Regions from separate parts of the Faecalibacterium duncaniae genome, predicted to be linked through region 4. Evidence: predicted binding sites of a transcription regulator. Region 4 holds the regulator's gene; each other region holds the start of a gene.

Region 1 (3,208 bases), 1.5 Mb from region 4:
GGCCACAAAGGTCTCCGGCCCCGCGATCAGGGCGTGGGCCTTGGGCAGCAGCCATAAAATGCCGCTGGTCATCAGGGCAACAGCCGCGCCGCAGGCCGCCAGAAACACGGCCCAGTTCCGTGCCAGACGCAGGCAGCGCCGGATCCTCCACTCCCGCCGGGTCATCCGCCGCCGGGGCGCTTGCTTGTTTTGGTTCATCGATATCGGTTCCCTTCTCACATCATTTCGCAATGCACAGCCGCACAATTACATTATTTTATTATACACTTCTTTCGCCGGGGTGTAAACGGAAAGGGATGTTAAAAAATTGTGTCTTTCAAAAAAGGGAGTTCCGTTACGGACGAACGTCCGAGCAGAACTCCCTTTGGGGTTTATAAAAATCCCGCGTTAAAGCGCTTTCCTCAATTCAGAATTTTCCCGTCAATGGAGAGGGTGACCGGCTGCCGTGGCAGAGGACTCGTTCAGGACAGCTTGATCTTCAGGTCTGCCAGCAGATTCACGGCCTCCGGCAGCGAGAATTTCGCATCCTTCAGGCGGCTGCCCAGAATATCCACCTTATAGCCTGTGGCATCCCGGAAGTCGGCTTTCCGCAGATCACACTGGTAAAATTCCGTTTCGTGCAGCTCTGTGCCCATGAAATTCACCATCTGCATCTCGCACTTGGCAAACATGGAACCCACGATCTCAGTTTTCTTCTTTGATAAACCAGAAGTTGTCTGTCTGATTTCTTCGTCAATTTTTTTCATAGAATACTATATCCATTTTTTCGTTTATATGCTCAACCTTTCCAGTTTGAACATATCCCATTTTCTCATATAGATGTAGATTTCCCTTTTCTTGTAAAATTGTATCCAAACACCAATGGTCAGAACCATATATATTTTCAAGTTCAATCATTGCTTGTTGAGCATATCCTTTATTGCGAAATTCACCCATAATCCAAATTGGCGAAATTCTTTTTCTACTTCCATCGTTTTTATTAACTATTCGTACTGCACCAACAACTATATCATTCTCAACGATATAATAATAAGTTGTCCAAGGCTGTTCAAATTTAGCGATTATTTTTTCTAAGCTTTCAGTTGCCGGACTCATATCGAAATCTTGATATTTATCTAAAAGCTCTGTAAATGCCTCTACTTGCATTTTCCAGATGGTTTCTATATCTTCTCTCGTTGCTTTCTTTAATGTGATAGCCATTATCCTTCTCCTTCCTGTAATCGGTCGCACAAATCCCGAGTTGTCGTTCTCAGTATACCATGATCTCTCTCTGCGGAAAAGATATCAGGAAACAAAAATGGCCCCGGAGGGCTTGTTGCAGCTCTCCGGGACCATCTTATGTGCGTGTGTGACTTGGCACACACGACCGGCATTTTACTCGATTTCAATCAGATTCGGGTTCTCAGGCAAAGCCTTCGTCTGCTGAGGAGCAGGCAGCTCAACATGCAGGACGCCATCCTCGAACTTTGCATGGATGTCTTCCTTCTTCACATCGCCCACGTAGAAACTGCGTGCACAGGTGCCGGAGAAGGTCTCGCGCCGCAGATAGCGACCCTTCTGATCCTTTTCGTCATTGCTGTGGCTGCGCACTGCCTGAATGGTCAGGTAGCCGTCGTTCAGATCCATCTGAACGTCTTCCTTCTTGCAGCCCGGCAGATCAACCGCTACTTCGTAGCCGTTGTCCGTCTGTTTGACATCGGTCTTCATCATGTTTGCACCGCGCTTACCAAAGGTATCACGCGCCTCACGGTTCATCATACGTTCCAGTGCAGCGTCATTCCAGAACGGATCGAAGAAATCATCGAACAGGTTTTCATGGAAAACAGTCGGCATAAGCATAAATCATTCCTCCAATCCCGGCGTTCGGGTCGGGGCAAAAAATCTGAAGCGCCCATTCAGAAGGGCTTTCCGGGGAGCCTAGCGGCTCTCCTTTTGCCCTTCCTCCTGAGCACGCCACTGTTATAGCACCGTTAATTAGCAATGTCAATAGTAGAGTGCTAATATTCACGAAAAAATAATACTTCTGCAACAATTTCTTGGTTCTGGCTCTCCCCGTTTTCCCCTTTGGGGCGGGCTGCCACGCTTTTTTTCGTTGCCGCCTGGTTTGGCACTTTTCAACGGTCCCGTTCCGTGTTACAATAGGAAAAAACGAAACCGGGTGATTTTTTGGAATTTTATGGTACCATTGGCCCCGCCTGTGCCCAGCTGGAGACCTTGCAGCGCATGGTGGAAGCTGGCATGACGGGCATCCGCATGAACCTTTCCCACGGGCCCCTTTCGGCCCACAAAGACTGGCTGGATATCATCCACGCCGTGGGCATCCCCCAGCTGCTCATCGACCTGCAGGGGCCGGAGCTGCGCATTGGCACGCTGCCCCAGCCCCTTGTGCTGGAACCAGGCCAGAGCCTCCGGCTGGGGCAAGGGGGTGTCCCCTGCCCGGCGGCGCTGGTGCATGCAGCCCGGCCGGGCCAGGACCTCCTGCTGGACGACGGCAGGCTCCTTGTGCAGGTGGCCGAAGCCGATGGCGCTGCCCTGCAGTGTACTGTGGTACGGGGCGGCACCCTGCAAAGCCGTAAAAGCCTTGCGGCACCGGGGCTGACGGTGGCCTCCCCCACGTTGACGGAGGAGGACCTGCAAAACCTGCAGCTGGCGGGAGCCTGCGGCGTTACCGGGGTGATGCTTCCCTTCGTGCGGGGGGCTGAGGACATCCGCACCCTGCGCCGGGCGCTGGAACAGGCCGGGGCCGGGCAGATCCGCATTTTTGCCAAGATCGAGAGCCTTGCGGGGGTACAGGCCCTGCCGGAGTTCCTGCCCCTTGTGGATGAAGTGGTCATTGCCCGCGGGGACCTTGGCAACGCCATACCCCTGTGGGAGCTGCCCCGGTGTCAGAAACAGCTTTCGGCGGTCTGCCGGTCTGCCGGGGTGTCCTTTATGGTGGTGACCCAGATGCTGGACAGTATGTGCAGCCGGGCGGTCCCCACCCGCGCCGAGGTCAGCGACATCTACAACGCCGTAGCAGACGGCGCTTCCAGCGTGATGCTCACCGGGGAGACCGCCGCCGGGCAGTACCCGGTGGAGGCCATGGAGTATCTTGTGCGCACTGCCCGCACCGCCTTGGAATAACCCAAAGTCAAAGACACTCGGTCGATCTGTGTTGCCGCATTTAGTCCAGAATTTTTCCGTCAATGGAAATGGTGACCACCTGCCA
Region 2 (3,208 bases), 1.5 Mb from region 4:
GGTGCCTCCAGAGCCTTCAGGACGATCTTGGCACCGGTGCGCTCGTCGCCTTCCAGCGTGTCGCACAGGGCGCGCACAGCGGGGATGGCGTTGATGGGAGCGGTGCCACCGCCAGCGACAACGCCTTCCTGAACAGCAGCCTTGGTTGCGTTCAGAGCGTCCTCGATGCGCAGCTTCTTATCCTTCATCTCGACCTCGGTAGCAGCACCGACCTTGATGACTGCAACGCCGCCGGCCAGCTTTGCCAGGCGCTCCTGCAGCTTCTCGCGGTCGAAATCGCTGGTGGAAGCCTCGATCTGGTTGCGGATCTGTGCAATGCGGGCTGCAATGGCATCCTTATCGCCTGCGCCGCCCACGATGGTGGTGTTCTCCTTGGTGACCTTGACCTGACGGGCATGGCCCAGCATCTGAACGGTAGCGTCCTTCAGTTCATAGCCCAGATCAGCGGACACAACGGTGCCGCCTGTCAGGGTTGCGATATCCTGCAGCATCTCCTTGCGGCGGTCGCCAAAGCCGGGAGCCTTGACAGCGCAGACGTTCAGGGTGCCGCGCAGGCGGTTGACGATCAGGGTGGACAGAGCCTCGCCCTCGATGTCCTCAGCCACGATCAGCAGCTTCATGCCGTTCTGCATGACCTGCTCCAGCAGGGGGACCAGATCCTGGATGACGCTGATCTTCTTATCGGTGATCAGGATGGCGGCGTTGTCCAGAACAGCCTCCATCTTGTCGGTATCGGTGACCATATAGGGGGTCAGGTAGCCGCGGTCAAACTGCATACCTTCCACGATCTCGTTGTAGGTCTCGGCGGTGGTCTTGTTCTCCTCGATGGTGATGACACCGTCGGAGGTAACCTTCTCCATAGCCTCGGCGATCAGGCGGCCGATCTCGGGATCACCGGCAGAAATGGTGCCGACGCGGGCGATATCGTTGCTGTCCTTGACCTTCTGGCTGTGGGCCTTGATGGTCTCAACGGCCTTGGCAACAGCCTTGCTCATACCGCGGCGGATATCCATGGGGTTGGCACCGGCAGTAACGTTCTTCATGCCCTCGGTGACCATGGCCTGTGCCAGAACGGTTGCGGTGGTGGTGCCGTCGCCTGCGGCATCGTTGGTCTTGGTTGCGACCTCACGCACCAGCTGTGCGCCCATGTTCTCAAACTCGTCCTTCAGCTCGATCTCCTTGGCAATGGTCACGCCGTCGTTGGTGATGACGGGTGCGCCGAACTTCTTGCCCAGCACCACATTGCGGCCCTTGGGGCCCAGGGTGATCTTCACGGTATTTGCCAGGGTATCAATACCGGCACACAGTGCCTTGCGGGCATCCTCGCCCTGCTTGATCTGTTTTGCCATAATCAAATCGCTCCTTCAAAGCTCAAATTTCAATTTCAGAGGGGAAACTTACTCCACGATGGCCAGGATATCGCCCTGACGCACGATGGTGCACTCCTCACCGTCCACCTTGACCTCAGTACCGGAGTACTTGCTGGTCAGGACCTTATCGCCAACCTTCACGGTCATCTTGACTTCGTTGCCGTCCACGATGCCGCCGGGGCCAACAGCCACGACCTCAGCCACCTGGGGCTTCTCCTTGGCGCTGCCGGTCAGGATGAGGCCGCCCTTGGTGGTCTCCTCGACTTCAACGGCCTTGATAACAACACGGTCTGCAAGAGGAATGATCTTCATAGTTCTTGCCCTCCTATAATAAAATATAATGAAAACTTTTTTGGCACCTTCGGCCCATTCCTGCTGGGTCTCTGGTTGTTTAGCACTCCTTTTCTCTGAGTGCTAAGTGTATTGTACTCATCTTGAACTGAAAAATCAAGACCTTTTTGATTTTTCTTTTTGAACAATTTGTGACCACCCGAAAAAGTATCCTTACATCGAAAAAAGAGCAGTTCTCTTTTCCGGAGAGACTGCTCTTTTTCATCCAAATTAGTTGATTGTCTTGAAAAATGCTTGATTTACGGGCATATTCGCAGGTTTGCAAATTGATTTTACTACTCATTTACTACTTTTAACGGATTGAGCCTTGATATGCAAAAAGCACCTGCGGGCTGCCGGATAGACCGCTACACCACCTTACGCGGCACGTCGAAAAGAAAAAATAAAATAACACCACCTATAAGGCGGCGTTTCTCACTCCTACACTGGAGAACAGGAACGCTGCTTTTTTATGCCCTCATGTTACGCAGTAAGGGCAAATGAAGCCTTGATTTATGCGGCTCTTAGAGCGCGGAAATGAGAAATGCAAGGGTTGATACCTTTTCCCTCAAAACCGCGTTTCTACTGCGTAACAAATCCAACCAAAGGAGTGATGAAGCTATGGCAGTTTTCCGCGTGGAAAAGAACAAAGGTTATACGGTTATGAGCAACCACCATTTACGCAACAAGGAACTTTCCCTAAAGGCAAAGGGCTTGTTGTCGCAAATGCTCTCACTTCCCGAAGATTGGGACTACACCCTTGCAGGGCTGTCCCTTATCAACCGGGAAAGTATCGACGCTATCCGCACCGCTGTATGGGAGCTTGAAAAAGCCGGATATATCACAAGGCGGCAGGGACGCGACGAGAAAGGCAAAATGACCGCTATCGAGTACACCATTTACGAACAGCCACAGCCCCCAGCATTGGATTGTCCGGTATTGGAAAATCCAACAGCGGATAAGCCGATATTGGAAAATCCGACACCGGATAACCCGACGTCGGAAAATCCAACGCAATTAAATAAAGAACTATTAAAAACTAACTTACCCAAAAAAGAAAAATTAAATACAGATGTATCAAGTACCCATTCCATTCCTTTCCATTCCCTAAATCCCTCTCCCTTAGAGGACGCGGCACAGCCGCCGGAACGGAAGCGAAAGGAAGCGACAGACGCATACAGCGTGTATGAGGAAATCATCAAGGACAATATTGAGTACGACTATCTGATACAGGACAGATACCTTGACCGGGACAGGATAGAGGAAATCCTTGCCCTTATTCTTGAAACCGTCTGCACCAAACGAAAAACAATCCGTATCGCCGGGGACGACTACCCGGCAGAGCTTGTAAAAGCAAGGTTTATGAAACTGAACAGCGAACATATCCGCTTTGTACTTGACTGTATGCAGGAAAACACCACCAAAATCCGCAACATCAAGCAGTACATGAAAGCTGCCCTTTTCAATGCCCCGTCTACGATTGGCAGCTATTACACGTCCCTTGTATC
Region 3 (3,208 bases), 850 kb from region 4:
ACATGACCGAGGACGATCTGGCGGAGCTGATGAAGTCGAAAATGATGTCCACCAGCGCCACCTATGAAAGCAACCTGCAGGCCTTTGGTTATGCCAGCGAGGACGACCCCAGCCAGATCAACATCTATCCGCTGGACTTCGAGCAAAAGGCGAAGGTCCTCAATGTGCTGGACAGCTACAATGCCGCCATGCGTGAGCAGGGCGCGGAAGACAAGGTGATCCAGTACACCGATGTGGTGGGCACCCTGATGACCTCCGTGACCAGGATCATCAACATGATCTCCAACATGCTGGTGGCCTTTGTCTCCATCTCGCTGGTGGTCTCCTCCATTATGATCGGCATCATCACCTATATCAGCGTGCTGGAGCGCCGCAAGGAGATCGGCATCCTGCGTGCCATCGGTGCTTCCAAGCGGAACATCTCCGAGGTGTTCAACGCCGAGACCTTCATCATCGGCCTGTGCTCGGGCCTCATGGGCATCGGCCTCAGCAGACTGCTGCTCATTCCGGGCAACATGCTCATCCAGAAGATCGCCGTCGGCACCAGCGTAGTGGCCGTTCTGCCCTGGAAGGCCGCTGTGGTGCTGGTTGCGCTGGCAACTGTGCTGACCATTCTGGGCGGCTTTATCCCCGCCAAAACCGCCTCCCGCTCTGACCCTGTCAAGGCTCTGAGAGCAGAATAAGATCACTTTTCCAAAGAGGCTGTTGCACAAGCCCCAGCAAAAAAGACCAGAGTTGTTTCGCCAAAAGGCGTTACAACTCTGGTCTTTTGCTTTAATGTGAACAGTGCTGCGGCTTCTTTACCACTCTTCTTCGTCAGCGCCCACCCTTGTGCGGCGGAACATGCTCTCCACAATGGCGCAGTATTTATCCGCCAGACAGACGATGACCGCCTCCCGGCAGGTCGGGATATGACGGAAAGTCAGGGGCCACATGTGGCTGGCAATGACGTTCTGCTCCTTTTTGGTAATGCCGAACACCCGCTGTGCGTTCACACAGGCAGACCCCGGGTGGGAAAAGCCGTGCATCTCAAACAGATGCCGCAGGCCGTGGAAGGAGCCCTGCTTGTGCCAGTCATAGAGGTAGAAATCATGGAGGAAGGCCCCCACGGCCAGCGTGGTCTCATCGGCTCCCAGATGGAAGCGGTGGTTGATCCAGCAGCTGACCACGACCACATTCTTGCAGTGCTGGTAGGTGGTCACATCACCGTGCTGGATAAACTCACGCATTTCCTGCACCTTGGGGTGATGGTCGTACTGTTCCAGAATAGCGGACAGGCGCTCCCGTTCCGTTTGTGAAAGCTGCATGGAAAATTCCCTTTCTTTTTGTCAGAAACGCCGGGCTCAGCTCCGCAGCTGAACCGGGTTGGAGCTGCCGAAGTTCTCAGCGGCCGAAGGATTTTCGCGGGTCAGGCTCAGGTCCACCAGATACTGCCTGCCGTCGCCCAGTGCTTCCAGCTCGGCCAGCTTGGCCTCGGCAGAAGCCTTGTCCGGGTACCACTGGATGAGGAAGAAGTTTTCCTCCTCCACGCCGTAATACAGCCACTGGCCGTCTGCCCGCAGCAGGTCGTCCAGATGATCCACCTCATCGCCATCGGTCAGGCCCAGGCCCTCCTCGGCGTAGACATTTTCAGGTTCCACCTGCAGCACCTCGATGACCTGAATGGCACTCTGTAAGTATTCATCCTGCGAAATGCTCTTGTCCGAGCGTTCCCAGCCCGTCAGGAATGCCTGCATCAGCAGGTTCTTCACGGAGATCTCCGGCTTCATTGCCATAACATATTCCTCTTTCCTCGTTTGTTTCCGCTGACCAGTATACGCTAAAAATTGTGAAAGGTCAACTATTTCTTTATGAATTTTTTGTAGCAACGCACAAAAGGCATTTTGTTCCAGTTCATTTCTGAACTTTTTATGAAACCCCTTGATTTTTGACCCGCATCGGTGTATATTAGCACTCGAAAGATATGAGTGCTAAGAAGATGCAGCATCGGTTGTTTCTTCTGCATTGCCGCTCCTTTTGCGAGGGGCCGGATCTGAATACTGTACAAAAGAGGTTTTGTATTATGGCGAAGAAAGAATTTCAGGCTGAAAGCAAAAAGCTGATGGACATGATGATCAACTCCATCTACACCAACAAGGAGATCTTCCTCCGTGAGCTGATCTCCAACGCTTCGGATGCCATCGACAAACTTTATTATAAGAGCCTGACCGATCCTTCCGTGGGCATGAACAAGGGCGATTTCCGTATCCTGCTCACCCGCGACAAGGACAATCGCCTGCTGACTGTCTCCGATAACGGCATTGGCATGACCAAAGAGGAGCTGGAGCAGAACCTGGGCACCATCGCCCACTCTGGTTCTCTGGACTTCAAAAAGGACAACAAGGACGAGAACATCGACATCATCGGTCAGTTCGGCGTGGGCTTCTACTCCGCCTTCATGGTCGCCGACAAGGTCACCGTCATCTCCAAGGCATACGGTGCGGACGAGGCCTGGCAGTGGGAGTCCAGCGGTGCTGATGGCTACGAGCTGACCCCCGCCGAGAAGGACACCGCCGGTACTGACATCATCCTGCACATCAAGGACAGCACCGATACCGACAATTACGAGAACTTCCTCGATGAATACGGCATCGTGGCCATCGTCAAAAAGTACAGCGACTATGTGCGCTATCCCATCCAGATGGAGCGGGAGAAGAGCCGCCAGAAGCCCGAACCCGATCCCAAGCCCGAGGACTACAAGCCGGAGTGGGAGACCTACACCGAGCTTGAGACCCTGAACAGCATGGTGCCCATCTGGAAGAAGCAGAAGAGCGAGGTCACCGACGAGGAATACGCCAGCTTCTACAAGGATAAATTCAACGATTACTCTGACCCCGCCCGCGTCATTGTGAGCCGCACCGAGGGCACCGCCAACTACAACGCCCTGCTGTTCGTGCCCAGCCATCGCCCCTATGATTTCTACACCAAGGAGTATGAGAAGGGTCTGGCTCTGTACGCATCCGGCGTGCTCATTATGGAAAAGTGCGCAGACCTGCTGCCCGATTACTTCAGCTTTGTCAAGGGCATTGTGGACAGCCAGGATCTGAGCCTGAACATCAGCCGTGAGATGCTGCAGAAGGACAACCAGCTCAAGCTGATCCACAACGCACTGGAAAAGAAGATCAAGAACGAGCTGCACTCCATGCTGGTCAACGACCGCGAAAAGTAC
Region 4 (3,208 bases):
ATCTTATCCTTGCGCAGGTCGATGCCGTTCTCATTCTGGAACGCATCTGCCATCCAGTCGATGATGCGCTGGTCGAAGTCATCGCCGCCCAGGTGGGTATCACCGTTGGTGGCCAGAACCTCGGTCACGCCGTCGCCCATCTCGATGATGGAGACATCGAAGGTGCCGCCGCCCAGGTCGTAGACCATGATCTTCTGGTCCTCTTCCTTATCGATGCCGTATGCCAGAGATGCGGCAGTGGGCTCGTTGATGATACGCTTGACGTTCAGGCCGGCAATGGTGCCTGCGTCCTTGGTTGCCTGACGCTGGCTGTCGTTGAAGTATGCAGGAACGGTGATGACTGCATCGGTGACAGTCTCGCCCAGATAAGCCTCAGCATCTGCCTTCAGCTTCTGCAGGATCATAGCGCTGACCTGCTGGGGAGTGTACTCCTTGCCGTTCAGGGTCACCTTGTGGTCGGTGCCCATATAACGCTTGATGGAAGCCACCGTGTTCTCAGGGTTGGTGATGGCCTGGCGCTTTGCGACCTGACCCACCAGACGGTCGCCGGTCTTGGTGAAGCCGACAACAGACGGGGTGGTACGTGCACCCTCAGAGTTAGCGATAACAACGGGCTCGCCGCCCTCCATAACAGCCACGCAGCTGTTGGTAGTACCAAGGTCGATACCAATGATCTTACTCATAATGAAAGCTCCTCTCAAATTCAGAACGTTTTTTGTTTATGTGATGCTCAAATGTTACCAAGCGGATGTTATATTTGAAAACCCTTGCGGGGTCTTGCAAAATCACTCTGCCACAACAACGGTGGCATGGCGGACAATCTTATCGCCCAGCTTGTAGCCCTTCTGGTAAACCGTGATCACGGTGCCGCTCTCCTGCCCATCGGGGGCGGGGATCTGCTGCACGGCATTCATAAAGTTGGGGTCAAAGGGCTTGCCCAGCGCCTCGATCTCCTCCACATGGAGGGCGTTCAGCGCCTTGGCGGCTTTGTCCAGCGTCATGGTCACGCCCTTCTTGTAATTCTCGTCGGTGGTGGGGGCGTTGGCCGCCATATCCAGCGTATCCAGAATGGGGATGATCTGGTTCACGGCAAAGGACACACCGTCGTTGAACTTCTGGTCAGCCTCACGGGTGGAGCGCTTGCGGTAATTCTCATACTCGGCGGCCATCCGCAGCAGCTGATCCTTGGCCTGATTGGCATTCTTCTCAGCCGCGTCCAGCTTTGCCTTCACGGCCTCCAGCTCCCGGGCCTTCTTGTTGAAGAAGCCATCCTTTTTCTTGGGGTCTGCCGCTTCAGCGTTCGTCTCGGGAGCCGCTGCCTGCTCAGGTGCAGTTTCCGGGGCGGCCTGCTCGGCGGTGTTGGGCTCCACGGCAGGTTCTTCTGCCTGCGGGGTCTTTTTTGTTTCTTCGCTCATTCCAGGTCCTCCTTATAGATCACAGTCCGCCGGGGTGCGGCTGCCTGCGGGGTATCTTTTCGTTTGCCGCTCATTCCTTCGCCAAGCTGATCGGCAAAGGTGTGGAGCAGCGGCATCAGCTTCTGGAAGGGCATCCGGGTGGGGCCGATGAGGGCCACGGAGCCCCAGAGGCCTCCGCCCACCAGATACCGGTCACTCACGATGCACAGGCCGGGGATCTGAGGTTCCAGATCCTCGCCCAGCAGGATGCTCTCGCTCTGCTCTGCCGGGGGTGCAATGAGGGCGGCGGCCTGCTCTTCGTCGTTCAGCAGGCTCAGGATGCTGCCCACCTTGCCGTCCAGCTGGGGCCAGTCCAGCAGGTACTGCTCACCACCCAGATACACATGGGGCTGGGTGGAATCCTGCAGGATGGCGGCGGCAGCGCTGATCACCGGCACCAGCTCCGGGCTGATCTGGCTGCACAGCTCTGCAAGGAGCCGGGGCGACAGATCAACAGGAGCCACAAAGGTCAGATTCCGGTTGAGCAGGGCGGCAAGCGCCGCTGCATTTTCCCGGGAAAGACCGGTGCGGACCCGCGCCACACGGGTGCGGACATAACCGGCAGTGGTCACAGCCAGCACCGCTGCGGCGCTGCGGCCCACCTGCACCACCTCGTAGTGGGCGATGCAGAGATCCTCAGCACAGGGGGTGCTGACGGCGGCGGTGCAGCCGCTGATGGCGGCCAGCGCCTTGGCGGCACCCTGTGCCAGCTTTTCCGGCTCGTGGTCAAGGCTTGCGAACACCGCGTCCACACGGGCGCGGGTCACACGGTCCAGCGGCTGGTCATCGTTGAGAAGATGATCCAGATAATAACGGTAGCCCTTGGCACTGGGGACACGGCCTGCGCTGGTGTGGGGCTGCTCCAGCAGACCCAGCTTGGTCAGCGCGGCCATCTCGTTGCGCAGCGTGGCACTGGAAACTGCCATATCAAAGTAGTTTGCCAGCACACTGCTGCCCACGGGCTCGCCCTCGAGGCCATACAGCGCAACGATTGCCTGCAAGACACGCTGTTTGCGTGCATCCATCGTCATAGCGCCTGCCTCCTTCGTTCGCTTTTCGTTCTTTAGCACTCCTTCTTCCTGAGTGCTAAGACCATTATATCCAATTTTGCGGCGCTGTCAATAGCTTCTCAGAAAAGTTTTGAAAGATTCATAATTCTGTCATAAAGGCCCCACAAAAAAGAGCCGCCCTGCGGCGGCTCTCCTATATAATAGATCATTCCTCCATCTGCTTTGCCAGAAATGCCGCCGCCACGTTCACCGCCTTGAGCTGGGCGGCATCGGGCTGGGCAGTGCGGTCCTCCGTAAGCAGGCCCACACTGCCTGTGACATCCCCCGCCGCAATGATGGGCACGGCGCACAGCAGCGCCCGGGGTGAGCCCTCACAGGGCAGCAATGCCTTTTCGGGGCTGCCATCGCTCTGGTAGGGCTTGCGGCTGTCCATCAGCTTTTCCAGCGGCTGGCTCACGCTGCGGTCTGCCAGATCCCGCCTGCCCGCACCGGATGCCGCCAGAATGCGGTCCCGGTCTGAGACAAAGGCCGTCAGGGCAAAGCACTTGCTCAGCACATCCACATACTGGGCCGTCACCCCGCTCAGTTCCCCCATGGGCGAATACTTTTTGAAGATGACCTCGCCGTCCCCTGTTGTGAAGATCTCCAGCGGGTCTCCCCTGCGGATGCGCTGGGTGCGGCGGATCTCCTTGGGGATGACCACCCGCCCCAGCTCATCGATGCGGCGCACGATGCCGGTTGCTT

Evidence for each region. Region 4 encodes HrcA, which represses chaperone genes, less so after heat shock. Its sites were predicted from a motif close to TGTTAGCACTCNNNNNNNNNGAGTGCTAACA; they were not measured.
Region 1: the regulator HrcA is predicted to act here: its motif matches at 1,973-2,003, upstream of GXM22_RS06055 (Hsp20/alpha crystallin family protein).
Region 2: the regulator HrcA is predicted to act here: its motif matches at 1,760-1,790, upstream of GXM22_RS06680 (co-chaperone GroES).
Region 3: the regulator HrcA is predicted to act here: its motif matches at 1,946-1,976, upstream of htpG (molecular chaperone HtpG).

What each region holds. Positions count from the first base shown of each region.
Region 1 is NZ_CP048437.1:1,246,801-1,250,008, reverse strand. It holds gene GXM22_RS06070 (M15 family metallopeptidase) at 1-198, opposite strand, end outside; gene GXM22_RS06065 (pentapeptide repeat-containing protein) at 462-746, opposite strand; gene GXM22_RS06060 (GNAT family N-acetyltransferase) at 733-1,200, opposite strand; gene GXM22_RS06055 (Hsp20/alpha crystallin family protein) at 1,375-1,839, opposite strand; gene GXM22_RS06050 (pyruvate kinase) at 2,167-3,123, shown strand; gene GXM22_RS06045 (ATP-binding protein) at 3,164-3,208, opposite strand, start outside.
Region 2 is NZ_CP048437.1:1,373,122-1,376,329, reverse strand. It holds gene groL (chaperonin GroEL) at 1-1,349, opposite strand, end outside; gene GXM22_RS06680 (co-chaperone GroES) at 1,398-1,682, opposite strand; gene GXM22_RS06675 (DUF6017 domain-containing protein) at 2,322-3,208, shown strand, end outside.
Region 3 is NZ_CP048437.1:2,049,876-2,053,083, forward strand. It holds gene GXM22_RS09925 (ABC transporter ATP-binding protein/permease) at 1-683, shown strand, start outside; gene GXM22_RS09930 (HD domain-containing protein) at 801-1,307, opposite strand; gene GXM22_RS09935 (hypothetical protein) at 1,344-1,775, opposite strand; gene htpG (molecular chaperone HtpG) at 2,063-3,208, shown strand, end outside.
Region 4 is NZ_CP048437.1:2,896,072-2,899,279, forward strand. It holds gene dnaK (molecular chaperone DnaK) at 1-683, opposite strand, end outside; gene GXM22_RS13985 (nucleotide exchange factor GrpE) at 786-1,415, opposite strand; gene hrcA (heat-inducible transcriptional repressor HrcA) at 1,412-2,485, opposite strand; gene GXM22_RS13995 (stage V sporulation T C-terminal domain-containing protein) at 2,670-3,208, opposite strand, start outside.